Regions from separate parts of the Peribacillus sp. NPDC096447 genome, predicted to be linked through region 2. Evidence: riboswitches for the same ligand, from Rfam matches in the RefSeq annotation. Region 2 holds a riboswitch; the other holds the start of a gene.

Region 1 (15,139 bases), on a different contig from region 2:
CTTCACGTTCCGTTACATTAGGGTGAAAACGGATACCACCTTTTGTAGGCCCAACAGCATCGTTATGCTGTGCACGGTAACCCGTGAAAATATTAACCGATCCATCATCCATGCGGACTGGTATCTTCACCGTTAATAAGCGCAATGGTTCCTTCAACAGCTCAAAAACTTCTTCCGGGTAACCCAGCTTATCCAAAGCTTTATGTATTACAGTTTGGGTAGACCTCAGTACGTCGTGTTTTTCTTCTTCATTTACATGGCTATTGCCTTTTGCCGATTCCATTAAAGTACCTCCTAGAAAATCTCATCCATATATAAATCTATAATGTACAAATAGTCCTCTTCATGTGCTAGTATACACCTTCGATACAGATATGCAAGAGTAAAAATGGGAATTTAAAAGTTGGAAATATTCTAAAAATGAAAACGTTATCATATCAACTGTTTTCATACACTTTAACCGTATATCTTCTTCGGCCGAGAGTTGAGACAAATAAGGCAAACCGCATTGTTTTTTTCTAATGTGGCTGCCTTGTCTCATTCGTTTTACATCAACTAAAGTGTGTGAGCAAAACATGTATCGCTTCATTTTCGATTATACATGTTCCGTATTCATTGATGCGGCAGAGTGTCAAAGTAGATGCATGGCCATACTCAGCCGCTAAAGATATGACCGTGTCATAGGTGGTGTCTTTAACATTTTCGATAAGTAAATAGTATCTTCCCTCAAAATGATAAAGAGTACTTTTAAGCAAACCTTGAAAAGATAATCTATGAGATAATTGGACGATATCTTCAAAGTCATTGAAAACATACAGAATATGGGGGAAGTCATCAATTTTCACTTGTAAATCCAAGTACTCCTCTTCATCTGTCAATAATTCCTCTTCGTCCTTCGTCACAATGATTATCAATCCTTGAGCAGGCAAGGAGAAAATTTCAATTGCAATGGAGCCACTCATTTTAAAGCTGAGTTCTTCGCATGCTTCTTCGACCATATCCTGAAATAGCTTATGGACCTTTAAGGAATTCCCTAAAATATCTTCTTTTGTAATGCCTCTATCAATTAAATCATCAAGGGTCAAAAAAATCTTGATTTTATTATTAGTTAATCGCTCCAGCTTCATAAAAAAATGCCCCCTGGTTACCATCTTCATACATCATATGAAGCCTTGGTCGCAGGGTGCATATCCATTATTTCACCTAAGCCAGCGCAGCTAACCTTTCAGCCATTCCTCCCATTTAGATTGGGTGTCCCCCATTAAAACTCCGTTGAAGGCAGTACGGTTTTCTTCGGATATAAGGCTCAGCGCCGCGCCGCCAAGACCCACCTTCAAATCCGGGAAATCCTTTATTAATGCTTCAACCAGCATAAATGTTCCATCAAGATTCTCTTTCAGTGAACATGACATGAATAGGTATGAGGGCTTTATGATGTTTAAAACGGTGAAAAGGTCCTCATCAGCAATGGATTCACCTAAATAAATGGTTTCATACCCTTTCCGCTTCAAGAAAATGGTGAAGACCAACAGTCCGAATTCATGTTTTTCACCGGGAGCACAAACGGTAAGGGCTTTCGGAAGGAAACCATTAGTCGGAATCGCATGCATGACTGAACTGATCCTGGATTTTAGGATGTTCGACGCAAAGTGTTCATGAGCGGAAGTAATTTCTCCCCTTTCCCACTTATCCCCAATCTGAACCAATATTGAACCGAGTATTTCAACTATGGTTTGTTCGATTGTATACATACTGAATGCTTGGCTTATCAGTATATGGGCTTTATTTTCATTGAAATTTAATAGAGCTTCGATCAATTCATCCGATAACTTAACTGTTTGTTCATCCTTACGGTTCGTTTCAGTAACTCCAATCGCTTTAGTGCCAGTACTTTCGAGTAGTGAAACGGCTTGGCTTATTGTAAAACCTTGCTCTGTTTTATTGATGAGCCACTTAAGGATTTGCAGATGTTTTTCCGTATAAAGCCGGTGCCCTGATTCATTCCTGACAGGCTCGATAAATTTATAGCGCCTTTCCCATGCCCTTAGGGTTCCCGGCTGAATGTCCAGCAGTTTTGAAACTGCCTTTATATTATATTTACCTTCTTGCATGGTTTTACAAGGCCTCCAATAACTGTACGATCATTTGTTGAAATTATAGTGGATTTTTCAAAGTCTGTAAAATCCCGATATGCTCGTCTAAAAGCAGCCTAATAGGTTTTTTCCACTGCTTCGCCTATTTCAGTGTCCGTCCCCCTTTTCAGGGTGAACAGGTGCGTTTCCGGCTTAGCCTCAAGCCTTAAAGGCACTGCGCTTGTCCCATAGCCATTACTCGTCATATATAAGCAGTCCCCCTCTTTTTTTATGCTGCCGATCTGATATGGCCCGAATCCGAATATGCGAATCTGCCCGCCATGGGTGTGACCTGACAGGACAAAACTAATATGGTGTTCCGGAGTCAACTGATTCTTGACCAATGGATTATGGCTTACCAAAATCCGAAAACCTTCATTCCCGCAATCCGACAGTGCAAGGTCAAGCCTATCACGTTCTTCCGATATATCATCAATGCCCAGAAGAGCTATTTTGCTGCCATTTTGAGACTCAAAAGAAACAGCTGTATTATCAAGGATTTTCACACCATGTTTCAGAAGAGTCGCATCCAGTTCATGGAAGTCTCCTTCATAATCATTATTTCCCCAAACAAAATAAAGGGGGCCAATTTCTTTTAGTTTCAATATATTTTTTTCCACACGTTCTAAGGGAACCCCGCTTTCCCTAATGTCACCGCCGATTATCACCAAATCTGCCTTGTCACGAACTTCCTCTATTAATTTATCCGCAACAATCCGTCGATGAAGATCGGAAATGAAAAAAATCCGAACATCGCCAAAGCCTTCAGGAAAGTCTTTGAAATATAAGTCTTGAAAAATCACCCTATCTTGCATAGCCGTACGCCACATGTAAATGACCGTGGCAAATGACAGAAGAATGATGACTAAAAATAATCCAGATAACCAATACATCTTAGTTAAACCTTCTTTCCATCCTTATCCCAAACGTACTTTCATATAACCATAAAACCAAATTACCCGCAATTAAATATGATTTAACGCGCCCATCATTTATTTTCATGATATAAGTTAATATCATAATTCTTCTTCATCATTTCAAAAACCTTATGGCGATTTTTCCATTCTTCCTCTTTTTCCCATAATTGCTTACTTTTATTAATGATTTCACAGCGTAGCAGTTGAAACTCCTTCTCAGCTTTATCAAGCTTTTTTTTGATTAAAACCATATATCCATATAGGCCAATTGCTGCCGCCAAAAAAAGGAAATGGCTAAAATGATCGACGAAAACACTAAACATACTGAAAAAGGAATAGGAATAAGGTACAACGATATAAAAATAAAGATAAATCATAAAAAGGGCAGCAACAATCATGGTTGCCCATAAGCTTTGCAGGTGCTTCTTTTTAAGTGCCTCGAATTTTTTCTTTCGATCCACGACATTCTGAAGCATTTGTTTTGTTGCTTGATCCGTTTTCTCGTCCAATAAAATGATTGTCGATTCCATCGCATTTCCTCCTCTACTCTTTCAAATCATGATATGAAAGAGTAGAGGAAAAAATGATTAAGTACCTGTCACGTTTGGCTTCATACCGGGCCAAGTCAAGCAATTTTAAAAACACCCTGCCTATAAAGACAGAGTGCCATCGTTATTTCCTGATCGGAATTTTCAATACTTGACCTTTGGAAATTTCATTGCCATTCAGCCCATTCCACTCCTTGATCAGAGCAATCCCTTCCTGTGATTTGTAGTAATTCATAGAAATGCGAAATAATGTTTCTTGACCTTGAACAGTATGTAAGACAACTTTGTATCCCTCTTTATCCGTTTTCGCGGCTTGAACATTTTCGGCAGACTTTTTCTTTTCTGCGGCTTCCTTCCTTGCTTTTTCGTCAGCTATTTGCTGTGCTTTGGCTTTTTCTTCAGCCTCTTGCTCCGCTTTGGCCTTTTCCTCAGCTTCTTGCTTCGCTCTGGCTTTTTCTTCAGCCTCTTGCTCCGCTTTGGCCTTTTCCTCAGCTTCTTGCTCCGCTTTGGCCTTTTCTTCAGCTTCTTGCTTCGCTTTGGCCTTTTCTTCAGCTTCTTGCTTCGCTTTGGCTTTAGCCTCTGCTTCTTCTTTTTCCTTCTCCTCTTCAGCCTTTGCGGACTCTTTTTCCTTTAAATCTTCTGCCGTTGCTGTAGTTGGAATCGATTCATTATCTTCCCCACTCAAGATGACTTGGTCACTTTTCGTACCCTGTACAGGCCTATCCTGCAGATATGTATAAAGGGTATAAAATCCAATTGGAAGCAAAATAAAAAATAACGCTAATAATTGTATCATTGGGAACTTAATCTTCACTTTACTTTTTTTCTTTTTATTCTGGTGGACTTTGCTGCGCTTGGGCAATGATGTTTTAGCCTTCTGACGTTCAATTCGCGAACGAAGTTCACCAGCCTGATCATTTTCTTTTTCATTCTTTTGAACCCGGCTCATTCAAGTCACCCCCTTTCTTGCTCAACCCTCTTTGCTTTTTGTTCCTGATTAAAATACCAAGGATAAAGTCAATCAAAAAGTGGGCCGTAATCGTCACGATGATATTATTAGTCATTTCAAATAGAAAACCGATAAAGAAGCTCAAAACCAAAACATTTAAAAATAAAAACCAATTAAAAAGGTAACGATAATGAACGGCTGCAAAAATGAGGCTCGTAAGAAGCAAACCAAAATGTGTTTGCAGCACTCCTCGGAATAATAATTCTTCGCTTATCGCTACCACTAAAGCTACGACAAAAATCATCGGGTATGACAAATTACTGAAAATGCGTTCGTTAATGCCACCATCATCCTGATAGGAAGAGGGTGTCACTTTCATAAGCAATAAGTCTAATAGCACGACAATGACTCCTGCGGGAATTCCAATCAGCAAAATGTTCAGGTCATCATAGATAAATAAGTCGAAAAAGGCAGAACGGTCTTTAAATAAAATAATACCTAAAAAGATGGCTAACGTTAAGAGAATAATTTGTGTAAGAAACAAATTATATAGCAACTGTTTATCTGTAAGTTGTTTAATCATTTCAGCTTGCTTATTTTTCATTGCCATTTTCCTTTTTTAATAAGATATAAGCCAATTCCTTTTTCCACGAGGAAAAGGAATTGACCTGATCCACCTTGACTTCCGGCCATACATCAGCCATTTTTTCGGTATCCATCCCACAAATATCACAGCAGATGGGATTCACTTCCCGATGCTCTTCTTCAAAGTAGTCCAGTATTCCTAAACGTCGACATTCCGGTGCATAGATCCAATGCAGGAATTTATGAAGTTTTTCTTGATTCCTGGATTTCCTCTTTTGACAATACTCTTTCATCTCAGCCACTTGATGTAGGTTATTGCCCGTAATAAACTGGGTAAAAAAACGCAGCTGGACTTCGTTTAACGAAAAGGATTGAGACAGCTGTTCTTTTTCTGAGAGGGTCAAATTCACCGGAATCTTTTGTGATGCATTAAGGAAAGAACATACACCATCTATTTGCGAATCCGAAGGCAACTGTTGCTCCATCAAATGCAGCGGAAGCCCTTCATCCCCTTCGCAATATAATAAGACAGCCACACTTTGCTTCCCATCCCGTCCCGCCCTGCCTATCTCCTGAAGATATGCTTCCATCGTCGATGGGATATGAAAATGGATAACATATCTGACATCGGATTTATTCACACCCATTCCAAAAGCACTTGTTGCACATATAATCTTTAACTGGCCGGAAATGAATTGCTGCTGAATGAGCATCCTTTGTTCCTGTTCCATTCCACCGTGATAATAATTGGCACTATCGATCCCGTTTTCCTGTAAAAACCCTGTGACCGATTCCGCCACTTTTTTAGAGGAAAAATAAATAATCCCGCTTCCCGTAAATTTCCTGACAAGCTCCAGCACACGTGCTAGCTTCTCATCGTAGCTGAACATTCGCTCGACAATGATTGCAATATTTTCCCGATCAACAGATGAGACCGTTTCATTGACCGGCTCAATATTGAGTTTACCAACGATATCCCTCCGCACCTCATCGGTTGCAGTTGCTGTCAGGGCAAGAGTCAATGGATTGCTCAATTCACGCCTCACTTCTCCTAAATTCAAATAATCGGGACGGAAATCATACCCCCATTGTGAGATGCAGTGTGCTTCATCTATGACGAACAAGCCTATATCTATGGATTTCAAGGATTTTATCACACCATCCAGGCTTAGCATTTCAGGAGATAAAAAGATAAAACGATAACTATGCAACCGGTCGAAAGCTTTCCTTTTTTGATTTAATGTCAAAAAAGAGTTGAGGGTCAATACACTTTTTTCGCCACTCATCTTCAGCTGATCTGCCTGATCCTGCATTAATGATAATAACGGGGAGACAATTAGGACAGTCTTATTTAAAAGATAAGCCGGCAGCTGGTAACATAATGATTTACCTGATCCGGTCGGTAGCATTGCTAAAGTATGATTGCCGGACATCAATGATTCGACCACTTCCTTTTGTCCAGGACGGAATTCATCAAAACCGAATTTTTCTTTGAGGACTCGTTCTATATTCATCATCACTCACCTATTTTCGCAAGTACAAGTCTTATTTGGAAAAAGCTTATCTCTTTATTATCGACCATCTGCTTGATTGCTTTAAGCTTTTTCGTTCCAAGTTCCTTAATAGCTTCAGCAATTTTTCTCTCATCCTCGATAGACACATAATCTGAAATCGGAAAACTCTTGTCCGATAAGACAATTTCTACGAGGTGATCTTCGATGGTGTTGACTTTCAATCTGCGGATTTCAGCTATTTCACCCAGAGTTTTCCCTTCCTGGATGTATCGTAAAGTAGTCTGTGTAGATTGTGTCAAATGAGGATTTCCACTACTTTTCCAATCATTTGTTAATGTGGACAAGAGAGGGTATTCCTTTCCCGTTTCCATTTCAGCAAGCATTTGATGCAATGAGTCAAGGAAAGTAAAGCGAACATACTCTTCTTCTACGTCTTTCCTTTTTGCAATCTGTTCAAACGTAAGTCCAATCCTGTTAATCCCGGTTATTTTCAAAATGAAAATGTCTCGTTTCATTTCACTTTGACTTTCTAAAAGGGATATCAATTCATCATATAGATGTTGGGCAATCAACGCTCGATCCTGACGATTGGCATGTAAAAATTCCTTTACGAAGAATTGGATTTTGGGATTTCTTTGTATCGGATAAAAACGTCTTTCATTGTGGACAATATGGGATATGGTTTGAATGAGTAAGTTTAACCTTCCCCAGAAAACCGGGGTGATATTGTGATACTTCCAACCATTTATATACGCCGGAAAAGGATTATTTTTAAAGTAATCGACTAACATTCCCTCACCTTGCATACTAATTTCATATGCATCTGGTTTATCCGTTAAATTAATCAAGTCATGCTTTAGTAAATGTTCAATGTTTTGATTTAATTGCTGACGGGTAAATCGAGGTATTGTCCCAAAAATATCCGTTAGCCCGAATAAATGGGCATCCTGGATTGTTTGTGACGATTTCTTCCCCTGCAGCATATGGTATATAGCATAAATGGAGCGTTCGCCTTGAAATTTTTTTATCGCATATAGAATGATGGCCTGTAGATAATTATTCATGGGACTCACATCCTTGTTTCATTTAACCAATAAACCCATTGTAACAAATAACTGCAAAAATCGCCGTTATTATTGATGAATACAATGGAAATTATGTGACTAAATGACGAATCATGGAAAGAACCAAGTTAATTATTTCGATGTTTTCCGTTGACATTATGCTACATGATAGTTATTATCAATACAATTTCTATTGAAAAGTTTGGCATTCGGTCTTACAATAAGAAAGAGATAATAATCTGAAATAAAAAGATTATCAGTTGTCAATCAACTTAGGAGGGGTTATATTCATGGCTAAATTTACTATTGTGGATAAAGAAACATGCATAGCTTGTGGAGCTTGCGGAGCAGCGGCACCAGATATATATGATTACGATGACGAAGGGATTGCATTTGTTACCCTTGACGATAACGAGGGAATCGTTGAAATTCCTGATGTACTTATAGATGACATGATGGATGCATTTGAAGGATGCCCAACGGATTCTATTAAAGTCGCTGACGAGGCATTTGACGGAGATGCACTTAAATTCGAATAACGTACAAGCCATTTTCAATCGAAAATGGCTTTTCTTTTGCCCTCTCCCCATACCAAAATTAAACAGGCATAAAAAAACAACCGAATACGAATATCCGGTTGTTTTTTTATTTCTATCGTCAATGCCATTAAGCATTTTTATATAATGTTTGTTTATTGATCCATGTCTGTAATTTAATGAACAGCAACATGAATACAGATGTGATGAGTACGCCTTTTATCACATTGAAAGGCAAGATTGCCGTCGTAACGAACTTTCTTGACTCGGGTGCCGACATTGCATCCCATCCCATAAAGAAGGTATAAGCCGGTAAGAAGACATAATAGTTTAAAACACTCATGAATACTGCCATGGAAACTGTTCCCGCAAGTAAAGCGAATGTCATCCCTTTTTTTGAATTGATTTTCTGGAATACATAATAAGTCGGCAAGACAAACAGTATTCCGGCTATAAAGTTAGCGATATGCCCCACAGGTACAGCAGTCAAGGTCCCTGTCATGACTAAATCCAAAAGGTTCTTAATGAACTCGACTAGAATTCCAGCCATCGGTCCAAAAATTAATGCCGCCATCAGTGCTGGTATGTCGCTAAAATCAACATTGAGAAAAGGCGGGAATCCCGGAAACGGGAAATTTAAAAGCATCAATAAATAAGAAATGCTTCCCATCATGGCAAGTGTGACCGTTTTTTTCACTTTGTTCTTTTTCATAGGTCTCTCTCCTTCTTTTCCGATCTACCTGAAAAAGAGGTTAGGGTTCCAAAATATGTTGATGCTCAATAAAAAAACCTTTAATTCCAATAGAATTAAAGGGATAAATTAAAGGTTACATCAAACAAACGTTCAGCAAATAACTGTTGAAACGCACTCAGGAACCTCCATCTTCTCCCATCCAGACTATACTGTCGGCTTTGGAATCGCACCAAATCCTGCCTTGTAAGGCTCGCGGGCTTAGAAGAAGAAATTCCTTCATCACCGCCGGTGGGGAATTTCGCCCCGCCCCGAAGATAGATCTATAAAATTTTTTATACTTTCCATTATATCTGAATTACCTGTTTTTTGATAGCACTTTTTTTCTCAGTTGATTCATTTAGGTTGAATATCGATCGTCACAGTGAATGGCTTAAAACAAATAGTGGATACACAAAACGAAAATTCAAAATAATGAAAATTATTTTTTTATATTATTCAATCCTAGATGAAGCCATTTATATCGCGACATTAAACAGATGATCAGAAGATAACCATTCTATTAAGCGCTTACATCCAGATAAGCCAAATTGACATATTCAGCATTTCAATTGTAAAATTAACTGAAATTTAAGATATTTTTTTCCTAGGAAGGTGTTTAGACGTGTATCGGATTTTAGTAGCAGACGCCATTAAACCAGAAGGACTCGGACCGCTATCTGAGGCATCCAACATTCATCTCATTCAAAAGACCGTAGAGGAAGCTGCAAACGAACTTGATCAGATTGATGCAATTCTTGTAAGAAGTGCTACGAAGGTTTCGGAGGATTTAATGAACCGTATGCCGCAGCTAAAAATTATAGCACGCGCTGGTGTCGGTGTTGATAACATAGATATCCCCTCGGCGACAAAACGCGGGATTGTCGTGGTTAATGCACCTGACGGCAACACCATTTCAACAGCTGAACATACATTCGCCATGATGGCTTCATTAATGCGCCACATTCCGCAAGCTTATGCTTCACTGAAGAATGGGGAGTGGAAACGTTCTTCATATACGGGTACTGAACTTCGTGGTAAAACATTAGGAATAATTGGCTTTGGACGTATCGGAGGGGAAATTGCCAAACGCGCTAAGGTATTCGGCATGGATGTCATTGTCTATGATCCGTTCCTTACTGTCGATCGTGCAAAGAAAATGTCCGTAACGGCCCTGCCGTTAGATGAATTGCTTCCTAAAGCAGACATCATTACTGTTCATACACCACTTACGAATGAAACTAGAGGATTAATCAATAAAGAAAAACTGCTTACCTGTAAAAAAGGGGTTTATGTACTGAACTGCGCCCGGGGCGGTATTCTGGACGAAGATGATTTATATGAAATGTTAGTTCAAGGACATGTTGCAGGGGCGGCGCTGGACGTTTTCGTCGAAGAACCTCCACTTGGCCATAAACTGCTTGAACTGGATAGCGTCATTGCTACACCGCATCTGGGTGCTTCCACTAAAGAAGCCCAATTAAATGTTGCCGTTCAGGTTGCCCAAGAAGTATTGACCTATTTCGAAGGAAATCCAGTCTCAAGTTCGATCAACCTTCCAGCCATATCTAAAGAAGTGTTTGAAAAGGTACAGCCATTCTATCAACTTGTTCAGCAAATGGGATCCATTGCTTCTCAGTGCATGAATGAAGGAATTCAGGAAATCTCCGTTACGTATGCAGGAGAATCATTGGATTTTGATACAGCGATTCTTACAAAAAGTCTAATCTCTGGATTTTTGAGATCAAGAGTCGATGCATCAGTAAATGAAGTGAATGCCTTGTTGATCGCAAAAGAGCGTGGCATAACCGTTGGTGAAAAAATCTCTACGGACTCTTTAGGTTACTCGAATTTGATCAGCCTTAAAGTAAAAGGTGACCACCGTGAATTAACAATCAGTGGGACCTATATCGAAAATTACGGTTCTCGTATTGTAAGTTTGAATGGTTTCAAAATCGACTTTCATCCAGAACCGAATTTACTTTATATCCAGCATACCGATAAACCTGGTGTAATCGGTAACGTAGGTAAGGTCCTGGGTGATCACGGAGTGAATATAGCCACCATGCAGGTTGGCCGAAAAGAAGCTGGCGGGGAAGCCATCATGGTTTTGAGCTTTGATTTACCATTGGAAGATAACATGAAACAATTTTTAATGGAAACAGAAGAAATTACATTCATGGCCCGTATTTCATTATAAGAAAAAAAAGTGCCCGTCATCGCGGGCACTTTTTCTGTGAATGAAAGGGGCTTTTGACAACCATGGACAGGGTGTTTATAACGCACCATCATATGGAAAACCTTCATATTTATTTAGACTTTGCCCGCTGCATCAATTCACTCGGTTCGGTGCTTTGGGCACCAATATGTCTTCAGTTAAGTTCAGCTGGCCTACCTCTTCAATTGGAGCATTTTCAAACTTCACTTTTTCAAAACCAAAATCCTTAGCTATGAAGAGTATGGCTTCTAAAGCTTGAAGGGATTCCTCACTATTTTCAATAGCAGCTTGATCTGATAATTGAATGATCACAAGATCTCCATTTGAGCTTATCCTTTCCCATTTCAGGTCAGGCGGGATTGCAGGTGAAATTCCCTCGATGTCTGCCTCCCCTTTTCCAGCCTGCAGCGCCTCCTCAAAGTCCTGATATCCCATATTGCTTGGAACAAGAAACCTTGGGGAGGACTCATCCTTTTGGTAAAGCAGGTATGTGCGATTTTTTTGATGAGGTATATCCACCTCCTTTAAATATCCCGCATGCGCAAACATGGCACCTTGCTCACCATCTGTAGAAAATGTCATTTTATCTATATTATTATAGGAAAGCGTATCCTCCATCGAATGGAGAAAAAGTGTATCTTCATCCAATAGTTGGCTTTTTTCTTGAAAATCAATATGAGCAGTGGCCGTATCGTTTCCTTGGCTAATCTTTATATCAAGTGGAAAATAGTCAGATAGCCCATATTGCTCTTCATTGATATCGGACATTTGATTAACTAACTCTTTCAATGTATCACCTTGATCATAATGTTTGAGTTTAATTGAAATGGGAACGATGAAATTCATTTGATCATCTGGGATACCCATCGTAATGATCGATGCATTGTTAAGGTCATCTTGATAGATCGCTTGTGCAAAGTTTTTTTCCTTTTTCCCTTTTCCGGGTTCCATTTCTGAAACCTCGTCTTTAGATTCGATTTTTGCTTGCTTACTCGAAAACTCTTGATAATCCTGTTTATCTTCTGGAGGATTTTCTTTGTTGTTTGCATCCTGCCGTTCATGATCTGCCGTTTCCTTATTTTCAGATAGAGATAATTTCCCACTACTGCCGCTGCCCTCTTGACTTGTCGTTCCTTTTTTTTCAATAATTAACGATGATGCCAAAACAACCATTAAGAATAAGGAGGCAACACCCGCAATTAGAGGTATCCAGTGTTTCTTTCTCTTTTTATCATGTATTCTCTCAAACACCTCTGACTTGGTTCGGTCATCTTTAAATTTCGGAAGCTCTCGGAGCAAGTCTTCAATTTCGCTTTCTTTCCAACGGGACCTTCTCAATGCGGTGGCCCTCCTTTCCTGATAAATCCTCCATCAACTTTTTAATAGCCTTCAAAGCACGGTGCTGGGTTGTTTTTACCTTACTTTCACTCCAATTCAATACTTCAGCAGTTTCCGTAATGGACAATCCCTGAATATATCGTAAAATGATGACGGATCTTTGATTCGTGGTACACCGGTTTAAGCATTGATAAATATCTTGGATTTCATCGTTCATGATAGCCACTTCTTCGGGAATGGGTTCTTTATCTTTTATCAATTGCCTATCCCAATCAAAGTTAGGAAAGATTTTGTCTTTCCACCCTTTTTGTTTTCGAAAGTAATCAATCGTCACATTTCTAGCAATCGAATACATCCACGTTTTTTCACTGCTCTTTCCTTCGAAGCGTTCATACGCCTTCATCACCCGGATATAGACCTCCTGAACAAGGTCCTCAGCCGTTTCTCGATTCTTAGTCATATAAAAAATGAATTGATAAATTTCCTGATGATATTTCTCATAAAGATCGTGGAAAACGGAATCCATCATTTCCCCACATCCGTTCATAAATATAGTCGTCAATCCTAAACAAAAGTTACATACTTCGGCTTTTATCTTATTATAAAATTCTGTTAATTTCCAAATATTCGGGACTTATCTGTTTCCTAAAAAAAACAAAGACAAGTTGGAAAGAAATCCAATTGCCTTTGTCTTCTCAGTTCCTTATGAAACAAGATTTTTTGGCAAGCCACCCGTCATTCATTCAGCATTCTCCAAAATTCGAGGCAGGATAAAACTGAACGTTGTCCCTTTATTAGGTAAACTGTTTACCGATATGAAGCCATCATGGGCATTGATTATATTTTTTACGATTGCCAACCCCAATCCGGTGCCCGAACGCCCGCGGGTCCTTGCTTTATCCGCTTTATAAAACCTCTCGAATACAAAAGGTAAATCCTCTTCGGGAATTCCAGATCCAGAGTCTTTCACATCAATGATCAGACCCCTTCGATCACTTGTCCTCTGAATGACATCAATGTTACCTCCTGGAGGAGTATGACGAATCGCATTATCAATTAAATTCGTCAAAACCTGTTCAATACGGTCCGGATCGAAATGCCATTGAATTTGCTCATCTTCAAGACTGGCTGATATTGTGATCCCTTTTTCTTTAGCTAGCCCGGAAAACTTACTTGTAATCCTCTTTAAATAAGGAGAAATAGGTACACATTCATAGCTAAGGTTCATTTTACCCGATTCCAATTTAGCTAGATCGAGCAGATCATTGACTAAACGTCCCATTCTCAAAGACTCATCATAGATTATGCGGGCCATTTCCACCTTTTCCTCTTCACTGCTCGCAATGTCATCTACGATCGCTTCACTATATCCCTGCAACATTGAAATCGGCGTCCTTAACTCATGGGAGACATTCGCTATGAAATCAGTCCTAAGTTTGTCCATACGTCTTTCATCACTCATATCCCGTATGATGGCCACCGCTCCCCGAATATTGTCGGCATTTGTATATAGCGGACTGACAATCAATCCCCAATCACGGCCCTGCAAGGTAATTTCACCGACCTTCTCCTTATTGAAGGATTCTGATTCATCAAAAAGATTCATTAAAACCAAGGGGACATTCACATTATCTTCCCGGTTATAGCCCTTTTCAAAGTACCAGGATTGCAGAAACCTTTCCGCGGGCGGATTCGTTTCAAGAATTGTGCCATCTTTATTGAAGGTAATGACCCCATCTGCCATACTGCTGAGAATGCTTGAGAGATGTTCCTTTTCCTGACTAAGTGCATTCATATTGAATTTCAGCTGCTTCCTCATCTGATTAAACGCTATGGCCAGCTCACCGATTTCATCTTGAGTCAGAATTGGAACCTTTGTATCAAATTTCCCCCGGGCAATCGCTAGAGCTGCTTCCCTCATCTTCACCAATGGGGCATTGATTCTTGTGGATAAAAAGAAAGCAAAAATCGTTGTCAAAATAATGGCGATGCCCGCTGCCAATAAAATGAACTGTGTAGTGGATTTTGTGGTTTCTTCCATGGACTCCAACGATTGAAATAGAAAAACTTCATCCTGTTCCCCATTCAATTCAAGTGGAATGCCTACTACGATTGCTGACAATCCCTCGTTATCCGCATCATCGGAAAGCGCCATTTCCTTTTTAACAGTCTTTCTTTCCGTAAAAACCTTGAGTAATTCGGGATCATTTTTTATGAGTTCCGGTGTGATTTCGAACTCATTATCTCCTCCCATGGATGAGAATATCATTTTGTCATCATTAAGAATGATCATTTTCGCTTCGTTGCCTATTAGTTCCGAAGCTATTTGTAAAACCTCATTGCTGGATCCCTGATGTTCATTGGTAACCTTAATGATTTGTTCAGCGGTTTTGGTTAAATCATTTTCAATATTTTCAATTTGGAAATTCTCAAAGAATTCGACCAGCAGAACGGTTAAAACGATTAATACAAATGACACGAGCAATAGGATCGTTGCCCATAGCTTCCCTACAACACTGCCCCATAGCATCAGTCATTAACGACTTCGAACTTGTAACCTACACCCCAAACGGTGACAATCATCTTAGCTGCGTTTTCGGATATGCGG
Region 2 (15,139 bases):
TCAGGGGTTAATGACAATTTCAATGTTTGTTTTTGGTACAGTTCAAATCCTACCTGCATATATATCAACTTCTTTCGTTTAGATTAACATATCGGCTCAAAAGGAATGAAAAAATATTAACGTGATAATAATACAAATCTTCCGAAAATTCAACATTGTGTGTCAGGTTTTATAACATCAATTAGAAAATAAAGAGGGGGATTCAAAAATTTGTGTAAATTAATATTTAATTAATGAATGGGTGTTGAGTAATTCAAATTCGAATCAAATGATTTGTATATGAATCAACATACACTCTTAATGATTCATCTATGAATCATTTTAACTTGAATACCTTTCATATAAGGCTCATATAATTTGGCATGCATCTTGCTATATCTATATATATAAATATAAAAATAAACTAGCTTGAAAAAAATCCATACATGAGAAGGGTGTTTTTTACATGATTAAAGAGACGACGGGTATTCAGGAATTAATCGATTTGGATAAAAAGCATTTTATCCATCCGACTACGGCAATTGAACAACAGCAGGCAGATGGTCCAAGTTTCATCTTTAAGGAAGGAAAGGGAATATATCTTACGGATGTAACGGGCAGGACTGTCATTGATGGCATGGCTTCACTTTGGAATGTGAATATTGGACATGGACAAGAAGAGATGGCTGATGTCGCGAAGGAACAAATGGCGAAGTTAGCTTTCACCTCAAGTTTCGCCACTTTCAGCAATGAGCCGGCAATCCGTTTAGCGGCCAAAATCGCTTCCATCGCGCCTGGGGATTTGAATGCAGTTTTCTTCACTTCAGGTGGATCGGAGTCGAATGATACGGCCATCAAGCTTGCTCGACATTACTGGCTTTTGAAAGGGCAGCCTAATCGTCAAAAAATCATTTCCCGCTCGAAATCTTATCATGGAGTGGCAATGGGAGCCACAAGTGCGACTGGCCTAAAGCCGTTCCGAGACTTTACGAATTCAATCGCACCGGATTTTTACCATGTGGACGGTTCCTCCATTGAGGAGTTGCGTAAGGTCATAGAACAGGAAGGACCGGAAACGATTGCGGCATTTATCGCTGAACCGATTCAAGGGGCCGGCGGCGTGAACCTTCCTCCTGAAGGCTATTTTAAAGAAGTAAGGGAGATATGTAATGAATACGGCATTTTAATGGTGACGGATGAAGTCATTACAGGTTTCGGAAGAACAGGGACTTATTTTGGGATTGAACACTTTGGTGTTGTACCTGATATGATGTGCTTTGCAAAAGGTGTGACAAGCGGATATGCACAGTTAGGCGGGGTCGTCCTGAATGATAAAATGCATCAGGATTTCATTGCCCTTTCAAAAGGCACGCTTTTACACGGCTACACATACAGTGGCCATCCTATGGCTTGTGCGGTTGCTTTGAAAAATATTGAAATAATTGAACGTGAAAACCTGATAGAAAACTCGAAACAGCGTGGTGAAGAGTTGCTTGCCGGCTTTAAGAAGCTTCAAAGCAAACATCCGATTATTGGTGATGTCAGGGCACTTGGATTAATTGGAGGCATCTCCATCGTAAAGGACAAACGAACAGGCGAAGGCTTTGAGACACAGCTTGCTCCAAGGTTGGTTGCTGAAGCGGCGAAGAATGGTTTGATTTGCCGGTCTGTTACGTTTGATCAAGATACACTCGTATTCGCACCGCCTTTAATCATTACTAAATCGGAAGTCGAAAGAATAATTGAAATCCTTGATGAGACATTTACTGCTGTCGAAAAAGAAATTTTATAAGAGGTGAAAGTTATGGTCATGACGGAAACGCTGAAAAAGAAATTATTCATTAATGGTAAATGGCAAGAAGCTGAAAAGTTCACGACACTAAAGTCTCCTTATAGCGGGGAAGTTCTAGCGGAGATTCCTTCGGCAAGCCTTGAAGATGTCGAGTTGGCAATAGAATCAGCCTATCAAGCTAGAAAAACAATGGCAGCTTTACCTAGTCATAAACGTGCTGCCATACTTGAAAAGCTTGCGGGCCTTTTGGAAAGCCGCAAAGATGAGGCAGCTGAAATAATTGCTAAAGAGGCAGCGAAACCGATTAAAACGGCAATGGTTGAAGTATCCCGGACGATTGCCACATATAAATTTGCAGCAGAGGAAGCAAAACGGATTCATGGAGAAACATTGACGATGGATGCTACAGCTGACGGAGAAGGAAGAATAGGATACACAGTCCGTGAGCCTCTAGGTGTCGTGGGTGCGATTACGCCTTTTAATTTTCCGATGAACCTGGTTGCCCATAAAGTAGGCCCGGCGATTGCTGCCGGAAATACACTTGTCCTGAAACCTGCGAGCCAAACACCGCTATCTTCGCTATTTCTTGCTGAACTCTTAGCCGAAACGGATTTGCCGGCAGGTGCGTTTAATTTAGTTACCGGAAGCGGCTCGGTAATCGGTGATAAATTAGTCACCGATTCACGGGTGAAGAGCATTTCATTTACCGGAAGTCCGGCTGTCGGAATCGGGATCCGTAATAAGGCCGGGTTAAAGAAAGTGAGTCTTGAACTAGGTTCGAATGCGGCTGTCATTGTTGATAAAGGGATTGATATCGATAAAATCATCCAACGCTGTGTATCGGCAGCATTCGCTTTTCAAGGGCAGGTCTGTATTTCCTTACAGCGTGCATATGTTCATGAAGAGGTATATGATGAGTTTGTCAAAAAATTCACAGAAGCAACGAATGGCTTGAAACTTGGAGATTCTTTGGACCCGTCGGTGGATATTTCGGCATTGATCAGTGCTGGTGATGTACAGCGAAGCCTGGATTGGATCGCTGAAGCTAAACAACACGGTGCGATTGTTGCAGCAGGAGGCAAATCTGAAGGAAATATCCTGCATCCAACTGTGTTGCTGGAAGTGGATGCAATGCTTAAGGTATCTTGTCAGGAAGTCTTCGCTCCAATTGTTTTGATCAATAAGATTTCTTCCGTTGAGGAAGCGATTGACTTGGTCAATGATTCCGAATTCGGATTGCAGGCCGGGATTTACACAGAAAATATCAATCTGGCTCTTTCTGCCGCAGAAAAATTGGAAGTCGGCGGTGTTATCATTAATGATATCCCAACTTACCGTGTCGACAACATGCCATATGGCGGAGTCAAAAAAAGCGGAACTGGCCGCGAAGGGCTGAAATATGCCATTGAAGAAATGACGGAAATGAAATTGGTCATTATTAACCGGAATTAATCAGAAAAGAGGTGAGCAGCTGCTCATCTCTTTTTTCTATGAATCTTGAAAGAGTTTGGCCCATGAGTTATGCAAAAATGAATAAGTAATTCACGACTGAATTTAAATGAGACAGGAAAGGGCAAAAAACCGTGAGTTACCTAATATTTCAAACTGGCATGAATCTTGCTCATATCTAATATATAGGTAGATAACTTAAAATCGAGGAGGAAATTACATGCAGGAAACTTTGCAAAATAACAAGAAGAAAGAAGGAACGGGAGCACTGGACTTAAAGATGTTCATCAATGGGGAATGGGTGAATTCGACTTCAGGTGAGAAGAGGGATGTATTGAATCCGGCTACAGGGGAAGTTATTGCCAAAGCTGCGGAAGGAACACAGGAAGATGTGGATGCAGCGGTCGAGGCAGCAAAATATGCTTTCTATGAAGGTGGTTGGTGGGGAACTCCTGCAGTGGAAAGAGCTCGCATTTTATTCAAAATAGCCGACAAAATAGAAGAAAAAGCTGAAGAACTAGCTGCGTTGGAAACATTGGATAATGGGAAACCATTGCGTGAGGCTCGTTATGATATCGCTGATTCAGCAGCCTGTTTTAGATATTATGCAGGATTGGCTACAAAACCGACAGGTCAGACTTTTGAAGTTCCTGACGGCCAGCAAGCGATGGTCGTAAGGGAACCAATCGGTGTATGCGGGCAGATCGTTCCATGGAATTTCCCGCTAATGATGTCAGCCTGGAAACTGGCTCCGGCGCTTGCAGCAGGAAATTCCGTTGTATTCAAACCATCTGAGATCACTCCGGTGACAGCGGTCAAACTATTTGAAATCATGGATGAAGTCGGATTGCCAAAGGGTGTCGCAAACCTTGTCTTAGGAGCGGGGCCAGTTGTCGGACAAGCCATTGCCGAACATGAGGAAATCGATAAAGTAGCCTTTACGGGAGGAACGGCAACAGGACGTAAGATCATGGAGGCTTCACTGGGTAACCTAAAGAAAGTGACATTGGAGCTCGGCGGGAAATCGCCTAATATCGTATTTGCGGACTCTGACTTTGAGACTGCAGTTGATTATGCTCTATACGGGATTTTCTGTAATCAAGGACAAGTGTGCTCAGCAGGCTCCCGTTTGTTGTTGGAAGAGTCCATTTACGATCAGTTCATTGCAAGTCTTACTGCGAAGGCGAAAAAGATCAAAGTAGGTTCAGGTTCTGATGAAAACAGCCAGATGGGACCTATCGTTTCAGAAGCCCATATGAACAAAATATTATCGTATATCCAAATCGGAAAAGAAGAAGGCGCCAAATTAATCGTCGGTGGAAATCGAATTAAAGAAGAAGGCATGGATAAAGGTTACTTTGTCGAACCTACTATTTTTGTTGATACGACACCGGACATGCGGATTGTGCAGGAAGAAATTTTTGGTCCGGTGCTTGTCGTTCAAAAATTCAAGGATGAAGCGGAAGCTCTTCGACTTGCCAATGATACGAAATATGGTTTAGCGGGAGCGGTGTTCACGAATGATATCGCAAAAGCATACCGTGTCATTAAAAAAGTGCGTGCCGGCATCACATGGATTAACTCATATCATCCAACTTATAACGAAGCTCCTTGGGGAGGGTTCAAGCAAAGCGGAAATGGACGCGAACTGGGAACTTTCGGTTACGAAGCTTATACGGAAGTGAAGCAAATCAATAACAACTTGGATATCCAGCCAACAGGCTGGTTTGATGAAGAGTAAATAGCTTGACGAAAAGGCTGTTCCTTAGGGAACAGCCTTTTTTGTGGAATCGAGATATAATCCGGAAAATCGCAGATAAAATGCCGGAACCGGAGATATAATCCGAGAATCGCAGATAAAATGCCAGAATCGGAGATATAATTCGATAATCGCAGATAAAACTCCGGAATCGCAAATATAATTCCGGAATCGCAGCTATATTCAAAGATTGCTCAACGTTGACCTACTCTTGTTGGACTTTTTCAAGATCCACCCGTCCTGAGAAGAAAACGGCGCCATTACCCATATCTGCGAGGCGATCTGGGGTAAGGGAATTGATGTGTTGCTTTGTTTCGGGCGTATTCTGCCACAAGCCTTGGCTGACAAGAACGCCTGGTAACACATTTTCACCGGGAGCAGCGGTAAGCAAACATTCACCGCGACCGTTCCAGATTTTTACGATATCTCCGGGGGCTATCCCCATTGTTTTGGCATCAGCGGCATTCATGTGCAGTTTCGGTTCCTTTTCCATGGAGATATGTTTGGCATTATTTGAAAAGGTTGAATTCAAGAAATTGTGATTAGGTGCCGGAATGAATAAAAATGGCAGGTCGCTGTCTTTAATGATTGGCGTATATGTTGGCAAAGGCTCGTATCCATCCCGCTTCATCCGTTCGGAATAAAGTTCGATTTTACCGCTTGGTGTCGGGAGTTTGCCTGGGAACATCGGCCGCATTTTGGCTTTGACAAATTGATTCCTTGAAAGGGAGTCATAGGTGATGCCTTCCAAATGCGGGTTGTCGGGAAAATCCAGCGCCTGCCGTATCATATCTTCCTCTGAATCTCTAAATGCTTGTTCCTCAAATCCCATTCCAACAGCCAACAGTTTGAACAATTCAACATTCGATTTCGATTCGCCATATTTTTCGACTACAGGTTTTTGTATTTGGACGTAATTATGCCAGTATGAATTATAAAAATCCTCCGTTTCATAAGATGACGTGGCAGGAAGGACGAGGTCGGCAAACATGGCCGTATCGGTTAAGAATAGATCATGGACCACTGTGAATAGATCTTCCCGCATTAGACCTTCCTGTACCTTATTTGCATTCGGAGCGACAAGTGCTGGGTTGGAGCCGTATACAAACATGGAGCGAATCGGGTTTTCTTTTTCCAGAAGAGCTTGCCCGATTTGGTTCATATTAATGGTCCGGGTAGCTTTATTTTGCAATAAATCCGGACGTCTTAAGGCATTTGTATTAAACGCGAGATATCCTGAATTCCCTTTGATGGCTCCGCCGCCTTCCGCCATCCATTGGCCGGTAAGTGCAGGCAGGCAGGCAATGGTGCGTACTGCCATCCCGCCATTGTCATGGTGCTGCAGGCCATTGCCTATCCGTACGAAAGATGGACTGGTCGTGCCATACATCCTGGCTAATTCATATAAGTCATCAATTGGAACGCCAGTGATTGCGGAGACCGTCGCAGGGTCATATTGGCGGACGTGTTCGCGCAATTCAGCAGCACCCACTGTGTATTCATCGAGAAAGGGCTGGTCGACTAGATTCTCGGCATATAGGATATGCATTAATCCGAGGGCGAGCGCACTATCTGTACCAGGCAGAATCGGAATGAACCAATCCGCCCACTTGCCGGTTTGGTTTTTATGTACGTCAATGACAACTACTTTGGCCCCGTTTTTTCGGGCTTGCTGGGCAAGCGTTACTTGGTGCATATTTGTGCTCACAGCGTTAATGCCCCACATGATGAAAAGCTTTGTATGAATCGTTTCTTCTGGGTCGGTGCCGAATGAACCACCCATTGTATAGCTGTATCCGACTGAGCCGGCCGCGTTACAAATGGAACGTTCAAGCATGCTTGCACCTAGCTTGTGGAAAAAACGGCGATCCATCCCCTCAGCGCTAAGATTGCCCATGTTTCCGTAAAAGCTGTAGGGAAGTATGCTTTCCGGACCGTGCATATCGATCAGGTCTTTCCATTTGGAAGTGATTGTGTCAATGGCTTCTTCCCAGCTGATTGGAGCGAATTTCCCTTCTCCTTTCGGACCGATGCGCTTTAATGGCTGTTTTAAGCGATTGGGGTCATATAGACGGGCAGTCATGTTGCGGACTTTGTTGCAAATATTCCCTTTTGTGACTGGATGATCAGGGTCTCCTTGAACTTTAATGATTTTCCCGTCTTTTTTGTGCAGCAGTAAACCACATTGATCAGGACAGTCAAGAGAGCAAACAGAGGGAAAGACTCCATCTGGCTGATTGATATAGGATTGCATGGGGTATTCCTCCTAATAATTTAATCTAATAAAATGAATTTTCTTAATTATATTGAAAGTGAAATCGATGAAAGGTGCAAGAACTTCTTAACATATGTTTTTTTTTCTGATAAGCTTACAAGATGAAAAATTAACCTAGGGGGATTCATTTTTGGATTACGGAATTATAATATCAATTGGAATATACATGGCAGGCATGCTGTTAATTGGTTATTTGGCCTATCGGAAAACGGCAAACTTAACCGATTACATGCTTGGCGGACGGAACTTGGGCCCGGCTGTAACTGCATTGAGTGCAGGTGCTTCCGATATGAGCGGCTGGCTGTTGATGGGTCTTCCGGGTGCAATGTACATAAGCGGGTTGAGTGCTGGCTGGATTGTCGTCGGCCTGTGTGCAGGGTCTTATTTAAACTGGCTATTCGTGGCACCAAGACTTAGGACATATACGGAAGTGGCCGGCAATTCGATTACGATTCCCGACTTTTTGGGAAATCGGTTCAAGGATGGCTCCCGGGTCTTAAAAGTGGTATCGGCATCGGTCATTTTAATTTTCTTCACCTTTTACACATCTTCAGGAATGGTAGCAGGCGGTGAGCTTTTCCGCACGGCTTTCAATTTGGATTACCGGTGGGGCATTTGGCTGACGGCGAGCGTCGTTATTCTTTATACATTATTCGGCGGATTCCTGGCTGTTAGCTGGACGGACTTCGTACAAGGTACGATTATGTTCATTGCCTTAATTCTAGTCCCGGTTGTCACGATTGTAAATATTGGTGGCTGGGATCCCACCTTCAATGAAATAAATTCGATCAACCCGAATTTAATGCATGTTTTTGAAGGAACATCGACCATTGGCATCATATCTCTTCTGGCATGGGGGCTTGGTTATTTCGGGCAGCCTCATATAATCGTTCGATTCATGGCGGTTTCATCTGTTAAAGAATTGAAAAGTGCACGGCGAATCGGTATGGGCTGGATGATTTTTGCCATCGTCGGAGCGATGTTCACCGGGTTGGTGGGGATTGCTTATTTTAACCTGACAAGCAGTCCTTTAGGGGAAAAAAATGCTGAGTCCGTCTTCATCATTTTAGCTAAAGAACTGTTTCCTTCCCTAATTACAGGCTTTTTGTTGGCTGCGATTTTAGCAGCGGTCATGAGTACGATTGCATCTCAGCTGTTAGTATCGGCAAGTGCCCTGACCGATGATTTCTATAAGCAGTTCATTCGGCCGAAGGCATCTGATAAGGAATTAGTTCTGGTAGGTCGGTTTGGTGTATTGGCGATATCTGCCATTGCCCTAATATTGGCGTTTAACCCAAGCGGTACGATCCTAAAATTGGTGGGTTATGCATGGGCTGGTTTCGGAGCGGCATTCGGGCCGGTCATTCTGTTAAGCCTCTACTGGAAACGGATGACGAAATGGGGTGCCCTGGCGGGAATGATTGTCGGTACGGCAACCGTGATCGTCTGGGATATGATCGATAAGTTCGCTGAAGTATACGAAATCATTCCTGGTTTCATCGCTGGTTCAATAGCAGTGGTCGTTTTCAGCTTATTATCGGCCAAGCCTACAAAAGATATAGAAGAAGAATTCAATCAAGCCATTAAAAACCTCTCTTGATCATTGAAGGTCCAGTTAAAATGCTCTGGATTTTTTAGCGATATAAAACAATGATTGCAATATATATGGTACAATATCGATAGAGTCCTTATGTTGAAAACATGAGGGCTTTTTTTGAGTGATTTGGGAATAATAAACCTAAAACAATACAAAGGAAAAAATATGAACCAATCTCATAAAATTGCATGTAAAGTGGCTTTTATATATATAACCATTGGTGTCTTATGGATTGTCGTTACGGATTACATCTCTATGACACAGGCAAGGGCAGATGTTCAGATATATGCAATGTTTCAACATTCCAAAGGATGGATGTTCATTTTCATTACCGGGCTTTTCCTATACTTCATAATCAGATATTGGACGGGGAAAATGTTGAGGTCCCAACAGGAATTCATTCTGAAGGATGAACAGTATCGGTCGCTGTTCAAGCATAACCCGGATTGTGTCCTTGAGCTGAATCTCGAAGGAAATGTTGTTTCGCTAAACCCGGAAGCTGAGAAACTGTTGGGTCATAATAGTGACAATTTGAAAGGCAAGAATGCGAATCATCTCCTCAACTGGAATGAAAGTGATAAAGTATCTGAATTCTTTTTACAGTCCCTTCAAGGAGAGGCTGTTAAATTCGAAACGACCATCCAGAATAGCAGTGATGAAAAACGGATAATCCGTGTGACTTTTTTACCGATCATCGTTCACGCTGAAATGCTAGGGGTATATGCAATCGTTAGGGATATTACTGAATTGCGGCGCGAAGAGGAATTGATGATCATGTCTGAAAAGCTATCTGTTATCGGACATCTGGCTGCCGCCGTCGCTCATGAGATAAGGAATCCACTGACATCGTTAAAAGGATTCGTGCAGTTAATGGATATGACCCAGGAAGTAAACCCGCTGCATTCCGATATCATGCTGAAGGAAATTGACCGAATCAATATTATCTCAAGCGAACTCTTGGTTCTCGGGAAGAAACAGGATGTCGCATTTCTTAAGATCGATCTTGCCGACAGCTTACAGCAGGTATTCACGTTGATGAAAGCAGAAACGAATTTGAATAATATCGAAATGGGGTTCAGGGTTAAAACTGCCGAACCGATTTATATTATGGCTGATTCAATTGAACTTAAACAGTTGGTAATCAATATCATAAAGAACAGCATTGAAGCGATAAAGGATAATGGGGAAATTGAAATTTCGCTGCAAATCATCGATGGACAAGCTGTAGTCAGCGTGAGTGATAATGGCATGGGAATGGGGCCCGAGCGCCTTGAACGGATTGGTGAGCCTTTTTACTCCACGAAGGAAAAGGGCACAGGGATCGGGCTTGCAATTTGCCGGAAGATCGTTCATCGCCTTCATGGGGAAATGGATTTTGAAAGTGAGATAAACAAAGGGACGACGGTTACAATTCGCATTCCGTTGGCTACTGGACAAGAATAAATGGTACTATGAAAGATAGGAAAAGTTTTATATTAAAGGAGAACGATATGAGCGAATTACCTGCATTAATAAACGATAGAAAACCATATATACAAGAGGTCTGGAAAAAGTCCGGATTCGGACAACTCACCCCGATTCAAACGAAAGCGATTCCCGTGATTGTCGAGGGAAAAGATATCATGGCCGAATCACCGACAGGTACAGGAAAAACATTAGCATATTTACTGCCTTTGCTGGAAAAGATAGATCCTGAAAAAAAATCGCCCCAAGCTTTGATTTTGGCATCATCACGAGAACTGGTCATGCAAATCAATGAAGAAATTCGCATTTGGTCAGAGGGAAGCGGCATTACGGGTGCAGCATTCATCGGCGGTGCTAATGTGAAAAGGCAGTTGGACAAACTGAAGAAGCGTCCACAGGTGATTGCTGGAACACCGGGACGGATATTCGAATTGATTGCCCAAAAGAAATTGAAGATGCATGAAGTTAAGACGATAGTACTTGATGAAGGTGACCAATTGATCACTCCGGAGCATATGGGAACGATCAATAATATTATCAAAACAACGCTAAAAGACCGGCAAATCATGGTGTTTTCAGCGACCCTGCCGGAGGAAACGGAAAAAGCGGCCAGGGGATTCATGAATGAACCCGAAATGATCAAGGTTGATAAGCATGAAAAAATGGAATCAAAGGTGGACCATCTTTACTTTGTTGTTGAGAGACGGGAAAAGTCAAAGATTCTGGAGAAAATCACAAGACTTAAAGATGTGAAGGCCCTTGCCTTCCTGAATGATATAGCAGAGCTGAGCGTCTTACATGAAAAGCTGAGCTATAAAGGTATTGAAATGGGCGTGCTTCATGGCGAATCCAATAAAGTCGACAGGGAGAAAGCGCTGCGCAAGCTTCGTTCCGGAAAATCCCCGATGCTGATAGCAACGGATGTAGCGGCAAGGGGGCTGGATATTAAAGGCCTTACTGCGGTCGTTCATATTGATATGGCTGACAACATCGAACAATATATCCATAGATCAGGGAGAACTGGGCGTGCTGGTGCAGATGGCACTGTCATTTCAATCGTAACGGAAAGAGAAGAGCGAGAGTTGAAAAAAATGGCTCGTGAACTGGAGCTACCATTAACGAGAGTAACCTTCTATGGTGGAAACATCGTAGTCGATGAATGATTCGGAAAAAGGGACGGCCATGGCGGCTGTCCCTTTTTTACGAATGCCCGTAGGATTAAAATTATAAGAGTTGCTCAATTTGTAGAATCCAAATGAACTTATTCATCTATTGCCCTCGAGAAATCATATTATATTTACTATTAGGGGTTCATTTATGGGTGATAATCATGAATGAAAACGCTTCCTTTATATGGGTTTTTGACATATGATAGCAATAGAGACATAGGTTAGGAGGAGACGGTATGACAGGAAAGTATAAACAGTTTGAAACGGCAGTCATCCATGAAGGATATGACTCGAAGAAGCATTTAGGAAGCTTGGCAACACCCTTATTCCAAACTTCAACATTCACTTTCGAAAATGCCGAGCAAGGGGAGAGGCGTTTCGCCGGTATGGAAGATGGATATATATATTCACGACTTGGAAATCCAACGGTACAGGTGCTTGAAGAAAAGATTGCCGCTTTGGAAGGCGGGGAAGCTGGCCTTGCTTTCGGTTCAGGCATGGCTGCCGTTTCAGCTGTGCTTTTTGCGCTAACAAAGACAGATGACCACATCCTGTGCTCACAGGGGTTATATGGTTGTACATTTGGCCTTCTGCAGCTAATGAAAAATAAATACCGCATCACTCATGATTTTTGTGAAATGGATACAGAAGAACAGGTAAGGAAAATGATCCGGCCGGAAACGACCTGCATCTATGTAGAAACCCCGATCAATCCGACGATGAAAATGATTGACTTACAGATGGTGGTGAAAGTTGCGAAGGAATATAATGTGACGGTCGTAGTGGATAATACGTTTTCGACGCCATACCTACAGAGACCGCTTGAGTATGGCTGTGATATCGTCCTTCATAGCGCTACGAAATATCTTTGCGGGCATGGGGATGTCGTTGCAGGACTTGTTGTAGGTAAGAAGGAATTCATGAATCAGGTAGCAGGGACTACACAGAAGGATATCGGTGGAATCATTTCACCATTCGATGCCTGGTTACTATTGCGGGGGTTAAAGACCTTGCCTGTCAGGATGGACCGTCATTCGGCCAACGCAATGGAAATCTTTCATGAACTCAAGAAACATCCAAAGGTGAAAAAGGTATATTATCCAGGTGATGAAGCTTCACCGGGTCATTATATAATGCAAAAACAGATGAAACATGGCGGCGGCCTTATCTCTTTCGAATTGCATGGCACAAAACAGGATGCACAGGAATTCCTCAATAAATTGAAACTAATAAAAATTGCCGTAAGTCTTGGGGATGCGGAAACATTGATCCAGCATCCCGCTACCATGACGCACTCTGCCGTTCCTGAAGATTCACGGAAACAAATGGGCATCAGTGACCAGCTGGTCCGTCTCTCAGTTGGCCTAGAAGCTTGGCAGGATGTCTGGCAAGATCTTCAGCAAGCATTTTAGGCTGCCATTTTCCTTCTATTTTTAATGAAGATGGTGATGGATACGATAAAAGTGATGACAGCCAGGATATAAGAAATGTCCGTAATTACCGGATAGGCGGAGCTATTTCGTATCCCGATGCCTATGAACGCCCAAACGAATACGAGAGGATAGCACCAATCCCGGTTTTTACCTGCAAAGACAAAAGCCAGGATTGTTGCTGCAATCAGCAGGACGATCGTCCAGGCTAAACTTGAAACCCCAAAACCGTCCCATTTGATATACGTGAGGTAATAAGAAATGTCAGCAATCGTTGCAACACTTACCCAGCTTGTATAAACGGAAAACGGAAATAGGTCGAAAGGAGTGTGCTCCACTTTTTTTATGCTTGTATAAATGACCATTAAACTAGCCAAAAGAGCAATGATAATGAATACGGATAACAAAAAGTGTTCATAGTGCCAAGCCAAAAGCCAAGCGCCATTCAAGACACAGCTTAAAGCGAACCAAGGGAAGGATGCCTTATAAGCAGGGCTGTTTTGATGTTTGCTTAAAAACTGCCTGAATACCCAGATGGCGAGCAGGAAATAGATAAAGCCCCATATGGAAAATACATATCCGGCAGGAGTGAAAAGGACATCAAGTTTATCGGAAATCTCTCCTGATGTCTGGCCGTTCAATGGCAGGAAATTAGCTAAAAAATTCATCGTGACGACGAACAGATAGAAAATCAAGTTGATGATGGAAATAAGCATAAGGCTTCCTCCTTATATGAATTGTGATCCTCTAACCTTATTCCACATATTTAGCCTGATTAACCTCTTTAGAGCACATCGGGGACTTTTGAGGTCGTTTTTCCATAAAGAGAGGAAGTTTCTGTAACAATTGAACCATTTAAGGTTAGAAATTTTACATCTTCACTTTATGGTGATAAAATATTCAAAGATTGATATTATTTTAGTCCTTCGGGGTCGGGTGAAAATCCCAACCGGCGGTGATGAAGAAATTCTAAGCCCGCGAGCCTGTTAAAGGCAGGATTTGGTGAGATTCCAAAGCCGACAGTAAAGTCTGGATGGGAGAAGGACGTGTGGAACCCAAGTGTATACGTACGCCTAATTTTTCAAAAATGAAAATATTAGGCTTTTTAGGTATACAATTTTTTTCACTCATTTCTCCTGCTAACTCCTTAGGTTATCCTAAGGGGTTTTTTATATTTTATAAAAGGGGGAAAAACATGTTTACGGGGATCATTGAGGATATCGGTACCGTACATTCCATGAAAAAAGGAAAAAGCAGTATGGAGTTATCGATTCGTTCTGAAAAAATCCTTGAAGATGTTCATCTGGGGGATAGTATTTCAGTAAACGGAGTCTGCTTAACGGTAACGTCCTTCACGAAAAGTTTGTTTACGGTCGACGTGATGCCGGAAACGGTCAAAGCTTCCTCGATCCGGACATTGAAATTGGGATCACCTGTGAATCTCGAACGAGCCATGAGTGCACAGGGAAGGTTTGGCGGCCATTTTGTTTCAGGTCATATCGACGGAACCGGAACGATCATAAAAAAAGAACGGAAAGAAAATGCCGTTTATTATGTAATCCAATTGGAAGAGGGGCTCAGTGCCTTTTGCATTCCAAAAGGATCCGTAGCCATTGATGGAACGAGCTTGACGATATTTGGAATCGAAAGGAACCTATTGACTGTATCATTGATTCCATTGACTCATCAGGACACCATATTGGGACAAAAAGCGGCTGGCGATATCGTTAACATCGAAAACGACATGATAGGGAAATATATAATACATCAAATGAAAAATGGCAATCCAAAACCAGGACTGAATTTAGAGTTTTTGGCAGAGCATGGATTCTAATAAAAGGGCGGTGTAATGATGTTCCATACAATAGAAGAAGCGATAGAAGATTTGAAGGCTGGCAAGGTAGTAATCGTATCCGATGATGAAGACCGTGAAAATGAAGGGGATTTTGTAGTGCTGGCCGAAAAGGCGACACCGGAAGCGATTAATTTCATGGCGACTCATGGACGTGGTTTGATTTGTACAACCATCACTGAAGAACTGGCAGCGAAATTGAAACTGCATCCTATGGTAGGAGAAAATACCGATCATCATGGCACTGCTTTTACAGTAAGTGTCGATCATAAAAGCACCTCTACAGGAATCAGTGCTTTTGAAAGGTCCTTGACCATCCTTGAGCTTCTTAATGAAGATTCGGTCGCTGAAGATTTTCAAAGGCCTGGTCACA

The links. Region 2 has a riboswitch for FMN ahead of ribE (riboflavin synthase). Riboswitches for the same ligand answer to the same signal wherever they lie in the genome.
Region 1: another riboswitch for FMN. It lies ahead of ACIQZD_RS01310 (ECF transporter S component); the one in region 2 lies ahead of ribE (riboflavin synthase).

Annotation. Positions count from the first base shown of each region.
Region 1 is NZ_JBIWEV010000001.1:257,394-272,532, forward strand. It holds gene ACIQZD_RS01260 (Glu/Leu/Phe/Val family dehydrogenase) at 1-283, opposite strand, end outside; gene ACIQZD_RS01265 (genetic competence negative regulator) at 552-1,127, opposite strand; gene ACIQZD_RS01270 (MerR family transcriptional regulator) at 1,218-2,111, opposite strand; gene ACIQZD_RS01275 (metallophosphoesterase) at 2,210-3,025, opposite strand; gene ACIQZD_RS01280 (YpbF family protein) at 3,121-3,579, opposite strand; gene ACIQZD_RS01285 (LysM peptidoglycan-binding domain-containing protein) at 3,722-4,546, opposite strand; gene ACIQZD_RS01290 (CPBP family intramembrane glutamic endopeptidase) at 4,524-5,150, opposite strand; gene ACIQZD_RS01295 (RecQ family ATP-dependent DNA helicase) at 5,140-6,645, opposite strand; gene ACIQZD_RS01300 (YpbB family protein) at 6,648-7,709, opposite strand; gene ACIQZD_RS01305 (ferredoxin) at 8,000-8,248, shown strand; gene ACIQZD_RS01310 (ECF transporter S component) at 8,376-8,957, opposite strand; FMN riboswitch at 9,123-9,259, opposite strand; gene serA (phosphoglycerate dehydrogenase) at 9,601-11,175, shown strand; gene ACIQZD_RS01320 (hypothetical protein) at 11,308-12,531, opposite strand; gene sigX (RNA polymerase sigma factor SigX) at 12,497-13,057, opposite strand; gene ACIQZD_RS01330 (ATP-binding protein) at 13,271-15,064, opposite strand; gene ACIQZD_RS01335 (response regulator) at 15,061-15,139, opposite strand, start outside.
Region 2 is NZ_JBIWEV010000006.1:165,998-181,136, forward strand. It holds gene rpoN (RNA polymerase factor sigma-54) at 1-59, opposite strand, end outside; gene ACIQZD_RS20495 (aminotransferase family protein) at 446-1,771, shown strand; gene ACIQZD_RS20500 (aldehyde dehydrogenase family protein) at 1,790-3,223, shown strand; gene ACIQZD_RS20505 (aldehyde dehydrogenase family protein) at 3,441-4,961, shown strand; gene ACIQZD_RS20510 (molybdopterin oxidoreductase family protein) at 5,185-7,233, opposite strand; gene putP (sodium/proline symporter PutP) at 7,385-8,854, shown strand; gene ACIQZD_RS20520 (ATP-binding protein) at 8,969-10,294, shown strand; gene ACIQZD_RS20525 (DEAD/DEAH box helicase) at 10,342-11,478, shown strand; gene megL (methionine gamma-lyase) at 11,721-12,896, shown strand; gene ACIQZD_RS20535 (TspO/MBR family protein) at 12,893-13,630, opposite strand; FMN riboswitch at 13,833-13,963, shown strand; gene ribE (riboflavin synthase) at 14,110-14,748, shown strand; partial or broken gene ribB (3,4-dihydroxy-2-butanone-4-phosphate synthase) at 14,767-15,139, shown strand, end outside.